DNA from 4 places in the Paenibacillus sp. FSL W8-0919 genome. Region 4 is predicted to be linked to each of the others. Evidence: predicted binding sites of a transcription regulator. Region 4 holds the regulator's gene; each other region holds the start of a gene.
What was found. Region 4 encodes Rex, which represses fermentation and respiration genes when NADH is low (regulators of the CRP and FNR family bind a similar motif). Its sites were predicted from a motif close to TTGTGAAATATTTCACAA; they were not measured.

Region 1: a site for Rex is predicted at 1,366-1,383, ahead of qoxA (cytochrome aa3 quinol oxidase subunit II). Genes of this name have one in related genera too.
Region 2: a site for Rex is predicted at 1,558-1,575, ahead of pflB (formate C-acetyltransferase). Genes of this name have one in related genera too.
Region 3: a site for Rex is predicted at 1,651-1,668, ahead of NST44_RS23210 (nitrate/nitrite transporter). Genes of this name have one in related genera too.

Annotation. Positions count from the first base shown of each region.
Region 1 is NZ_JBBOPV010000001.1:5,200,737-5,203,908, forward strand. Features, by position in the region: gene NST44_RS23480 (sensor histidine kinase) at 1-1,099, opposite strand, end outside; gene qoxA (cytochrome aa3 quinol oxidase subunit II) at 1,606-2,607, shown strand; gene qoxB (cytochrome aa3 quinol oxidase subunit I) at 2,672-3,172, shown strand, end outside.
Region 2 is NZ_JBBOPV010000001.1:5,626,871-5,630,042, forward strand. Features, by position in the region: gene pflB (formate C-acetyltransferase) at 1-1,460, opposite strand, end outside; gene adhE (bifunctional acetaldehyde-CoA/alcohol dehydrogenase) at 1,848-3,172, opposite strand, start outside.
Region 3 is NZ_JBBOPV010000001.1:5,140,380-5,143,551, forward strand. Features, by position in the region: gene NST44_RS23210 (nitrate/nitrite transporter) at 64-1,587, opposite strand; gene NST44_RS23215 (response regulator transcription factor) at 1,760-2,407, opposite strand; gene NST44_RS23220 (sensor histidine kinase) at 2,404-3,172, opposite strand, start outside.
Region 4 is NZ_JBBOPV010000001.1:5,461,977-5,465,148, reverse strand. Features, by position in the region: gene dinG (ATP-dependent DNA helicase DinG) at 1-1,457, shown strand, start outside; gene NST44_RS24695 (redox-sensing transcriptional repressor Rex) at 1,526-2,188, shown strand; gene NST44_RS24690 (amidohydrolase) at 2,166-3,172, shown strand, end outside.

The sequences.
Region 1 (3,172 bases), 260 kb from region 4:
CGAACACGTTGTCGTAATGCACAACCTCAAGCGAGCCGCCCTCACTCTCCAAACGCTCCCGCATCGATTGAAGGCCGTATCCCTCGCGGAACGACGACCGGAAGCCTTGGTACGGATTCGAAACCTCGAACCTGAACATTCCGCCGCCCGGCGCTTCAAACAGGATGGATACTTCCCGGGTGCTGCCATGCTTCATGGCATTGGTCATCGCTTCTTGAACCGCCCGGTACACTGCAATCGATTGCGAATTGCTAAGCGGGGTGGTAAGTGCACCGTGCCTGGCGGTAAGATGAACCCGCATGAAGCGCTCGGCCTCCAGCCGGCGAAGCAGGCCCATAATCCCTGCAAGGCCCCCGGTTTCTTGCTGCTTCAGCGACTTTACCGCGTTTCTCGTCTCCTCGAGACTTTCTTTTGCCAGCACTTTCAGCCCTTGCAGCACGTTTGCGGTATCATGATCTGCTTGGAGCCGCTGCATCTCAAGCTGCATGAGGAGGGCGGTCAACTTATGTCCGACGGAATCATGGATATCCCTGCCTACCTGCGCCCTCTCCTCCCGTCTCGCCAGCTGCTCATCCGTGACGAGACGGCGTTTCATATTCCGGTACTCGCTTAGCAGGGCTTCATTACGTGCCAGTGTTTCCTCGTATCTTGCCCTTTGCATCCGAAAGATCCCCAGGCCGAGGGCAAGCAGTATCGCGTACAACAGGAGAAACGGCAGCGGTAATCCAGGATACCCCATCAGTTTCGGTAACATCGCGCCGATCAACAGCACTATGCCGATTCCGATGGATTGGGCCGGGGAGACCCTGTATGCAGCCTTGCCAGCAAGTATGGAGAATACCAGCAGACTATATATATTGGGGCTTCCTTCACTGGCTGGCCATAACGAAACGACAGCAAAGACAGAGGCCGTCAATAATGTGACAAATAACATGGCAGGACGGTTCCGGAACAGCGGTGCGATAAAAAATGCGGCCAGAAATACGGCACTGCTCCCGATCCGCCATGAAAGTACATCGAGATCCCCAAGACTAAGATGCCATAACGCAAGCAACCAGCTGGCGATCAGAAGGAGCAGCCATATCCAAAATGAGCGCAAAGCCTTCCCCCGCTTTCTACGATGGTACCGTGCAGCCGAAACCGATCAGTCCATTCATTATTTTACCAATTGTTAGTTCAGCATCATCATATCATACGCCCTAGGCTCGGTTAACAATCAAATTGGAAATGATCTTCGGCTGTTCATCATTTGTGAAATTAACAACATACCAGCTTGAGGCCTTATAAATAAAGGGCTCTCTAGGTTGTATCCTTCCTCTAAATCAAGCAAAAACACGCCCGGATTTGTGACGAAACTGGTAACTCTCGTGAAGTTTTGAACAAAGTATGAACTGCCGAAAAACCGCGCCATTACAATGATTTCTCTCATAGCCCCCTCGTTTTGTAACAATTTGCACACATAACGTTAAACACATTGACAAATATCTGGATTTTTATGTTAGCAAAACCTGTTTATGTCTTTTGCAAAGCATTGCAGAACTTCCTAGTATATAGGTGACAAGAACATTGAATCGAACGAAGCCGTTTCAAGGAAAGGGGTACATCATGAACAAAAGAGGGCCGTTATTTGCAATGTTTGTAATTTTTACCTTGCTCTTATCGGGATGCAGCTCGCTTACGGTATTAAATCCGAAAGGACCGGCTGCCAGAACCCTATCCGATACAATCATATTCTCCATTCTGATGATGATCGGAATTTTGGTTGTAGTTTATGTGCTTTACATCTTCATGCTCACCAAATACCGGGCGAGAAAATCCAACGAGGGATATGAGCCTCCTCACGAGGAAGGGAACAAATGGCTGGAAATCCTGTGGACGGCCATCCCGATTGTGATCGTCGCGATCCTGTCTGTCGTCACGGTTAAGACAACGGTGGCTGTTGAAAAAGTGCCAGAAGGCTACGAGAATCAGAAGCCTCTCGTCATTTATGCTTCCTCATCCAACTGGAAATGGCACTTCAGCTATCCGGAAGAAGGGATCGAAACCGTCAATTACGTTAACATCCCGACCAACCGACCGATCGAGTTCAGACTCTACTCGTTCGGCCCGATTACAAGCTTCTGGATCCCGCAGCTGCACGGCCAGAAATACGCGATGAGCGACATGGTCACTAAGCTGAACATGGTTGCCGACGAGCCGGGCTCCATGCTGGGCCGGAACGCAAACTTCAGCGGCGAAGGCTTCGCCCACATGGAATTCGAGGCGCTGGCGATGTCGCCTGCCGATTACGAAGAATGGGTCAAGGACGTGAAGGATACGGCTCCTGAGCTGACACAGGACGAATTCAACAAGCTTCTGAAAACCGAGCATGTCGGAAGAATGACTTTCTCGACCAACCACTTGGAGTTCAGTCCTCCGCCTGAAGGTCATCATCATGGCGGCGACAGTAACGGCAATGAAGAGCACCAGGGACATAAAGAGCTGCATCCGGACCCTGCCACAACGGAAGAAACGGAGTTCGACAGGGAGAGCAACGTCAATCCGGATGAGCCGCTGCCAACTTCCCCGGCTGAAGAAAGTTCAACACATCAACATGATGGACATTAATTTGGAAGCTTTTGATGCGAAGCGTCTGATCGACTTCATACATCTAGAAAGGAGCTAGGCCTTTATGAAATGGGACGAATTTTTCGTTACCGGTGAACCGTTAATTTACGGTGCCATGGTGAGCATTGTTCTCGTCTCGCTCGCAATCCTCTTCGGATTGACCTATTACAAGAAATGGGGATATCTTTGGCGGGAATGGCTGACCACCGTGGATCACAAGAAAATCGGTGTCATGTACATCATCTGTGCACTGATCATGCTGTTCCGCGGCGGCGTGGACGCAATCATGATGCGCGCGCAGACCGCTGCGCCGGATATGAAGTTTCTTGACGGACAGCACTATAACGAGGTATTTACAACCCATGGCGTCATCATGATTCTGTTTATGGCGATGCCGTTTATTTTCGGTCTCATGAACGTTGTCGTGCCGCTGCAGATCGGCGCGCGCGACGTTGCGTTCCCCAAATTGAATGCGATCAGCTTCTGGTTGTTCTTTGCCGGAGCGATGCTGTTCAATATCTCCTTCGTGATTGGAGGATCCCCGGATGCCGGCTGGACCGCATAC
Region 2 (3,172 bases), 160 kb from region 4:
GTATTCATATAAAGCTTCGCCAGCCATTCCATCATCGGCTTGAACCGCTTCATGACCTCGTCGTAGCTGAGAACCTCGGCCGTGATCGCCGGATATTCCGGGCCGACCTGGGCGCCGCTCTTCTCGTCCTTGCCGCCGTTAATGGCATATAGCAGCGCTTTGGCCAAGTTCGCCCTTGCGCCGAAGAATTGCATTTGCTTGCCGATTCGCATCGCCGAAACGCAGCAGGCGATCCCGTAGTCATCCCCGTAAATCGGGCGCATCAGATCATCGTTCTCGTATTGGATCGAGCTGGTTTCGATCGAAACCTTGGCGCAATATTTCTTGAAGGCTTCCGGCAGCTTCTCGGACCATAGGACAGTCAGGTTCGGTTCCGGAGCAGGTCCCAGATTATACAGGGTATGCAGGAAGCGGAAGCTGTTCTTCGTCACGCGGGTAACGCCGTTTACGGACATGCCGCCGATCGATTCCGTCACCCAAGTCGGATCTCCGCTGAACAGTTCGTTGTAGTCCGGCGTACGCAGGAATTTTACGATACGCAGCTTCATGACAAAATGGTCCACCAGCTCCTGAGCCGTCTCTTCCGTCAGCTTGCCCTCGGCGAGATCGCGCTCGATGTAAATATCAAGGAAGGAAGATACCCTGCCAAGCGACATCGCGGCCCCGTTCTGTTCCTTGATCGCCGCCAGATAGCCGAAATACAGCCACTGGAACGCTTCCTTCGCCGTATTGGCCGGTTTGGAGATGTCATAACCGTGCATGGCCGCCATTTCCTTCAGCTCTTTCAGCGCCCGGATCTGCTCCGACAGCTCTTCGCGCAGACGGATAACCGGCTCATCCATCGCGTCCACTTCAAGCTCGGCCAGCTCCCTAAGCTTATCCTGCACAAGCGCGTCGACTCCGTACAAGGCCACTCGGCGGTAGTCCCCAATAATGCGTCCGCGTCCGTAAGCATCCGGAAGGCCGGTGATGATTCCGGCTTTGCGCGCTGCCCGCATTTCGGAAGTGTATGCATCGAACACACCCTGGTTATGGGTTTTGCGGATATGGGTAAACATATCCACGATGCCCTGCGGCATTTCAAAGCCGTACGCATTACATGCGTCAATCATCATCCGGATGCCGCCGAACGGCTGAATCGAGCGCTTGAACGGCTCATCGGTCTGAAGTCCGACGATCTTCTCCTTCTCTTTGTCCAAATATCCCGGCTGATGGGAGGTGATCGTCGACGGCGTATTCACATCAACGTCCAGCACCCCTCCGGCCTCACGTTCCCTGCGGGTTAAATCGGATACGATGTCCCAGAGAGCCTTTGTGTTATCCGTCGGCCCGGCAAGAAACTCCTCGTTCCCCTCATAAGGCGTTATGTTTCTGGCAATAAAATCGTTGACGTCGACTCTCCTATTCCATTTCCCTGACTTAAAACCTCTCCAGCCTGCATACTGCTCCATCACCGACATTTCGAATCCCTCCTAGTTTTAAGCTGCGGCCTGCGGCAATACGGCGGGAACCCTCCGCACCGCGGGAAGTCTCTGGCTTTCAGATTCAAACCCTTAAATGTGATTTATTTCACTAATTGAGGCGCGCCGGTTCCGTCTTTTGCCCGCAAGCTGCATTTGTAAAGATCCGAGATTCATCTCGCTTATTTTGTACACCCTTATTGTAACCCTGGTGGATCTTTACATCTGTGATATAAGTCACAAGGATGCAGCTTTTCGTGACTTTTATCACCCGAATTTGCAGGCCGGGGTTGGAAACAAATATGCAGCCTTCTGCTATCGGCTGACGTGGCCGGCAGAAGGCTGCATCCATCCCTCTAGGGTTTACTTACCCTTCGTCTCGTATGGTTAAAACCGTCCATAGAACGCGTTGCGATATACATCCGCAAGCTCCGACACGAGCGGCAGCTTCGGATTGCTCGTCGTACACTGGTCCTCAAACGCACGGTCGGCTAGCTCGTCGACGCGATTCTCGAAATCCTGTGGATCAATGCCAAGCTGCTGGAACGATTCTTCGATGCCGAGCTTGGCATTCAATTCCCGAATCGCAAGGATCAGACTATTGACGCCCTCCTCCGTCGTCCTAGCCGGCAGACCGAGAATCCGAGCGATCTCGGCATACCGCTGATCAGCCACAAAATGGGTATATTTCGGCCAAGCGGCGAATTTTGTCGGCTTCTTCGCATTGTAGCGGATGACGTGCGGCATAAGGATCGCATTCGTCCGGCCATGTGCGGTATGGTACTGACCGCCCCATTTATGCGCAAGGCTGTGGTTGATGCCCAGGAACGCATTGGCGAAGGCCATGCCGGCCAGCGTCGAGGCATTATGCATTTTTTCCCGGGCCAGCTTGTCGCCGGTAAGCGCCGATTGCTCCAGATACTGGAATACGAGCTGAATGGCCTTGATGGCAAGCCCATCCGTATAATCGTTCGCCATGATCGAGACATAGGCTTCGATGGCATGCGTCAGCACGTCCATGCCGGTGTCGGCGACGGCGGTCTTCGGCAGCGTGTAGACAAATTCCGGATCAATGATCGCCACATCCGGCGTCAGCTCGTAATCGGCTAGCGGGTATTTGGTGTGCCCGGAAACTTTATCCGTGATTACGGCGAAGCTCGTGACCTCCGAGCCTGTGCCCGATGTGGTGGGAATGGCAACGAACTTCGCTTTCTGGCCAAGCTTCGGATACTTATACACCCGTTTGCGGATATCCATAAATTTCTGCTTCAGATCTTTGAAATCGGCATCCGGGTGCTCATAGAACAGCCACATCGCTTTCGCCGCATCCATCGGCGAACCGCCGCCGAGAGCAATGATGCAGTCCGGCTGGAACCTGTTCAGCATTTCGGTTCCCCGTTCAACCGTAGTCGTTGAAGGATCCGGTTCGACCTCCGAGAACACCTCGATCGCTACGGGCGCTCTTCGCTGCCGCAAGTAATGCTCAACCCGCTCCACGTACCCGAGCTTCACCATCATCGGGTCGGTGATAATGGCAATGCGCGATATGCCCGGCATTTTGGCAAGATACTGGGTGGAGCCTTTTTCGAAGTATATTTTATCCGGGACTTTAAACCACTGCATATTCACGGTTCTGCGGTTCACCCTTTTCACGTTGATCAGATTAACGGCCGTTACGTTGGAAGAGGTTGCGTTGCGGCCATACGATCCGC
Region 3 (3,172 bases), 320 kb from region 4:
GCAGTTTTCCCAAGTCTTTCGCTTCATCAAGGAATCACTGCCGCAGCGATGACGCTCCTGCCCCTACGTTGTCCGTGCCGTTGCTAGGCCCGCTGCCGCTTGTTCCGTAATGTCGCTGAATGTGCCTACATAATGAATAATATCTCCCGTTTCGTCCTTTACGGCATTGATCGTAAGCAGTTCAAGATACTCTTCCCCGTTCTTTCTGCGGTTCCAAATTTCACCCTGCCAGCTGCCCCGTTCTGCAATTTCCGTCCACATCTCGGTATAGAAGTCCTTAGATTGACGTCCCGATTTCAGGATGCTCGGATTTCTCCCGACCACCTCTTCCTCGGTATACCCGGTCAGCGCAGTGAATGCCGGATTGACCGCATGGATTCTTCCATTCGGATCCGTGACGAGAATGCCTTGGCCTGTCGAGTTAAACACCTTCGAGGAGACCGAAAGTTTGTCCTGAAAGTACATCCAGACGACGATGATAAAGCTGGCGAGGGCTACTTGAGATAAGGCCATGAATCCGATCGCATACTGACCCGTAACCGAATGGATGAACGACAGCATCAGCGGCGGAAAGAAACCGCCGAGACCGCCCATCATGGACACGATGCCGTTCACGATCCCGGCCTGCTTGTTGAAATACAGCGGAACGAGCTTGAAGATGATTCCGTTTCCCAGCCCGGCACCAACCGCAATCGTTAGACAACCGACGGTATATAAACCGATCGACGGGGAGAATGCCAACAGGATCGCAGCGCCCGTAAGTCCGATAAACACGCCCATCAGCAGGAACAGCGGTTTGAATTTGTCGGCAAGAAAGCCGCCGATCGGCCGCATCAATGTTGCAAGCAAAATGAATCCTGCAGTGCGGAGTCCCGCATCCACCTTGGCAAGCTCGAAATGCGTGACCAAGAAGTTCGGCAGGTAGACGGTAAATGCGACAAATGAACCGAAGGTAATAAAATAAAAGAGCGAGAAATACCACAGCTTGTCGTTCTTGTACACACTCCGAATCTGTTCCATGATCGGCGTCCGAACCATGACTTCCTTGCGGTCTCCCAAGAACACGTTCAACCCCGCAAAGATTAGCAGCAGAACCAGATACAGCTGCACCGTTCTCGACCAGCCGATCTGCGTGGCAATCACCGGTGCGGCAAAAGTCGTTACGGCGGTGCCCAGGTTCCCCATGCCGTAAATGCCGTTCACCAGCCCAAGCTTTTCTTTGGCATAATATTTGGGAAGCGAGGTGACGCCGACGGAGAATACGGCGCCGCCGATGCCGAGGAACAGTCCTCCGACCACAAGATGGGTAAACGTGGAAGCCGAGCTGATAAGATATACCGGAAATAAAAGCGCGATAAAGCTGACGATGAATACAACTCTTGCCCCGACGATATTGGCATAATAGCCGAGCGGAATGCGCAGCACGGAGCCCAGCACCACCGGAATGGCCGTCAGGATGGCAACGCGGTCAGCAGGAACCGGAATATCCTCGCGGATAAACGGCAGCAGCGCGGATATGATCACCCATACCATAAAACCGAGCACCAGATTCATCGTTTGCAGCGGCAGCTGCATTTTTTTGATCATCCCCATCACCTTTTCTCTCGAAAAATGAATGGCTTTCGTATCATGGATCCCCAATTCCATTGTAAGTGCATGTATTCACAAAGATAATAGGGAAGTTCCCTGATCCTTGACAAGGAACTTCCCTATTCATAGGCAGATGGTTTTCCTTCGACGGCTAATGTCCGTAGCAGTATCAGAAATCCAGCAGCTTCTTCTTGAGCGCATATTCAACCAGCTGGGGCCGGCTCTTTAAATTGAGCTTTTCCATAATTTTCGCTTTGTGTGCCTCTACCGTCTTCACGGATACATACAGCATCTCCGCGATCTCTTTATTCCCGTAACCCTTGGCAATCAAAGGCAAAATCTCAAGCTCCCGCTGCGAAAGACTGCTAAGCGGATCCTGCTCGGGACTTTCGCTGTCCTTCTTGATAAATTCCCGCACCAGTGAAGTGGCCATCTGCGGATGAATGTACGTGCCTCCGGCGTAGACCATCCGTATGGCGGAGATCAGCTCATCATCCGGCGCGTTCTTGAGAACATATCCGGACGCGCCGTTCTTCAACACATGAAACAGATAATCCTCATCGTCGTACATGGTCAGAACGATAATCTTGGTGCCTGGATAATCGGCACTGATTTTGCCGGTAGCGATAAGTCCGCTCTCGCCAGGCGGCATGCTCAGGTCCATCAGCAGCACATCGGGCCTGTGTTTGGCTACCATCGCGTATGCTTCCAGCCCGTCCGCTGCCGTAGCTACAACCTCCATGTCCTCCTGATAGTTGATAATCATCGAGAACCCGCTGCGAACGACGGCATGGTCGTCGGCAATGACAATCTTCATGTACGGTCCCCCTCCTGCATTACATCTTGAGACAGTGGTACACTGAGCTGCACCGTTGTGCCTGCGCCTGCCGACGAAGTCAGCGTAAACTGCCCGCCAACCAGCTCCGCGCGCTCCCTCATGCCGTACAATCCGAGCCCGGTCCCTTGCGCCTCGTTAATAAACATATTAAAGCCGACGCCCTCATCCCGGACGGTCAGCTGAAGCACCCCATTCTCCTCCCACAGCCGCACATGAACCTCATCCAGCCCGGAATACTTTAGCGCATTAAGCACGGCCTCCTGGCATACCCGGTAAACGACGGTCTCGATTTCGTTGCTGTACCGGGCTGCCGCAAGCTCGGCGGAAAAATGCACAAGCAGGCCATAATTCTTCTCCATCCATTTAAAGTGCGATCTGAACGCAGCTTCGAGGCCCAGATCGTCCAGCGATGCGGGACGAAGCTCTACCGATAAATGCCGAATATCGTCCAGCAGCCGCGTCAAGGACTGCTCCGTCTGCTGGATTTTATTGAGCACATCATCGCTTACGTTCATGTATTTCAGCACGCGCAAATCCACCAGGGAGCTGAGGAGCTCCTGCGCGACGCTGTCATGCAGCTCGCGGGAAATCCGCTTGCGTTCATCCTCTTGGGCTTTGATCACGTATTTCAGCATATGGTTACGCTGCAGCATTTCCTGCGTCTTCTGCTGTTTGGTAAGATCAAGCAGCATCAGTACGCGGATGCCCTGTTCTTCGTCGATCGTATGATAGCTTGCCGCGAAC
Region 4 (3,172 bases):
CCCATCATTTGGAGGATGTGGCCGGCAAGCATCTCGGGCTGCAGATGAAATATTTTACGGTGGTTCATACATTGACGCGTCTATACAAGGACAGCCGAAGCGGGCAGCTCCCTGCGCTGCGGCAGCTGCTCCAGGCTTCTCCCCATGAGAAATCCGGGGAATGGTCGGCGGTCATCGACCGGATCTATCCTGATCTGATCACGGTGAAAGAAACTTGGGACCGACTCAGCGACCAGCTGTTCGGGCTGCTTCCGGAACGCGGCGATGCTTCTCCTGGAGATGCAGGGCAATATACGCTGCGGCTCTCGCCTGCGAAGAAGCCGAAGGATTGGGGAGCGCTCGCCGAGCTGGAACAGCAGATTCACGTGACGCTGGGAGACGTCGTTCGCAAGGGAGACAAGCTGATCGCCGAGATGAAGGAAGAGCTTGACGATTACAGTGCGGACAGCCTGCTGACTGACCTGTCGGGCTTGTTTAAGGATCTGGCTGCGCATCGCGAGGATTTGCGGTCCTTCATGGCTCTGAATGACGAAGGAACCGTATACTGGATGGAGGCCAACGGCAATTTCCGCAGCAAGTCGCTGCAGCTCTACGCCGTGCCCGTTGATGTGAGCAAGCATTTGAAGGAATTGTTTTTTGACAAGAAGCGGAGCGTGATTCTGACATCGGCGACGCTGTCGGTCGATAAATCGTTTCAATTCATGATCGATAATCTAGGGCTCCAGGAGGCGGCGGACGCAGGGAATCTGAACACGGTTCAGCTGCCGTCCCCGTTCAATTACAGGGAGCAGGCGCTTCTTGTCATTCCGCGGGATTTTCCAAGCGTGAAGGGCTCCGTGGGGGATGCGGTATTTGTGGATACGCTTGTGAAGTCGCTCTCTGAAGCGGCAATAGCGACCCAAGGTCGTATGCTCGTCCTGTTTACGTCGTACCGGATGCTTCGTCAGGTGCACGAGCCGCTGAAGGAAGCGCTGGCTGCCAGCGATATTACGGTGCTTGGTCAGGGAATGGATGGTACGAGCCGTACGAAGCTGATACGCCGGTTCCAGGATAGCAGCGCGTCGGTTCTGCTCGGGACCAGCTCCTTCTGGGAGGGTGTTGACATTCCCGGAGAAGCGCTGACCTGCCTGGCGATTGTCCGGCTGCCGTTCCAGCCGCCCAACCATCCGCTGGTCGAGGCGAAGAGCGAGCTGCTGCAGCAGCAGAAGAAGAACCCGTTCATGAAGCTGTCGGTGCCGCAAGCGGTCATCCGCTTCAAGCAGGGCTTCGGGCGGCTTGTTCGGACCGCCCACGATAAGGGAATCGTGATCGTCTACGATACCCGGGTAATCGAATCGTATTATGGAAAATACTTCTTGTATTCCCTGCCCGGACCGAAAATGGAGCATATGCCGACCGAGGGGATCGTCCCCCGTATTGCGCAGTGGCTCGAGGAAAGGGAGAATGAAAAAGAGTGAACCTAAAGGGGAGCAAGGCTTTATATTGGAAGCGATGAACTATCATCCTATTAATAGGGGGAGCATGCATGAAATCGGATAAAATTTCAGAGGCCGTAGTCCGCAGATTGCCAGTCTATTTGCGCTATTTGAATGAGCTTCATAAGCGGGAGGTGTCCACCGTCTCCTCACAGGAGCTTGGGCAGAAGCTCGACCTGAACCCGGCCCAAATCCGCAAGGATTTGGCCTATTTCGGGGATTTCGGCCGGAAGGGCATCGGGTATGATGTCTCCTATCTCATTGAGAAAATCCGCCAAATCTTGAAGCTGGACCAGAAGATCAACGTTGCGCTGGTGGGTGCGGGCAATCTCGGACATGCGCTATCCAATTACAACGCGTTTCTGAAAGATAATATGAAGATTGTGGCGATTTTCGATTCGTATCCTCCGAAAATCGGGCTGAAGATCAATAACTTGACGGTGCAGCCGATGGAAGAGCTGGACAAGACGGTCCAGGAATACGGCATTCGAATCGGGATCATTACGGTACCGGATTTTGAAGCGCAAAACGTAGCCAATCAGCTGATCAACGCCGGAATCGAGGCGATTTTGAATTTTGCCCCGACGATTCTGAAGGCGCCGCCTCATATCCGCATTCACACCGCGGATTTTACGACGGATCTGCAAAGTCTGGCTTACTATTTGGACAATGGGAAGGAGGATGCGCAGCATGACAACGAAGTGGATGGTTAAGAACGGAACATTTGCCGTGCTTCAGGAAGGACAGCCGGTTCTCCGCGGGTATATGGTTGTGGAGGACGACCGCATCACGTATTTGGGGGAAGAGGAGCCTCAGGTCGATGCAGAAACCCAGGTGATGGACGGAACGCATCTGTTATTCCTTCCAGGGCTGGTCAACACGCATGGACATGCAGCCATGTCGCTGCTTCGCGGCTTTGGCGATGATCTGGCCCTGCAAGTTTGGCTGCAGGAGAAAATGTGGCCGATGGAAGCGAAGTTTACGGCCGACGATGTATTTTGGGGCACTTCGCTCTCGGTGCTCGAGATGCTGAAGGGCGGTACGACAACCTTCGTTGACATGTATGACCATATGGATCAGGTCGCCAAGGTTGTCCAAGACTCCGGAATGCGGGGAGTGCTGACAAGAGGCGTCATCGGGCTGTGTCCTCCGGAAGTACAGAAGCAGAAGCTGGATGAGGCGATTGCCTTTGCAAAGGACTGGCACGGTCAGGCGGAGGGCCGGATTACGACGATGATTTCGCCGCATGCGCCTTACACCTGCCCGCCAGACTTCATTGAGAAATTCGTTCAAGCGGCGCATGATTTGAATCTGCCGATTCATACCCATATGTCCGAAACGGCAGCCGAAGTGCAGCAGAATGTGAATGACTACGGACAGCGTCCGGTGGCCCATCTGGAGAAGCTCGGCGTGTTCTCGCGTCCGACGCTGGTTGCGCATGCGGTGCATTTGACGGACGAAGAGATTGAAATATTGGCTAAGCATGATGTCGCGGTATCCCATAACCCCGGCAGCAACCTGAAGCTGGCCAGCGGTGTTGCGCGTGTTCCCGAGCTGTTGAAAGCAGGTGTGACAGTGTCCCTAGGAACCGATGGACCAGCGAGCAATAACAACCTGGACATGTTCGAAGAAATGCGCCTGGCCGCCCTTATCCACAAGGGCGTCAGCGGCGATCCGACGGCTATTCCGGCAGCCGA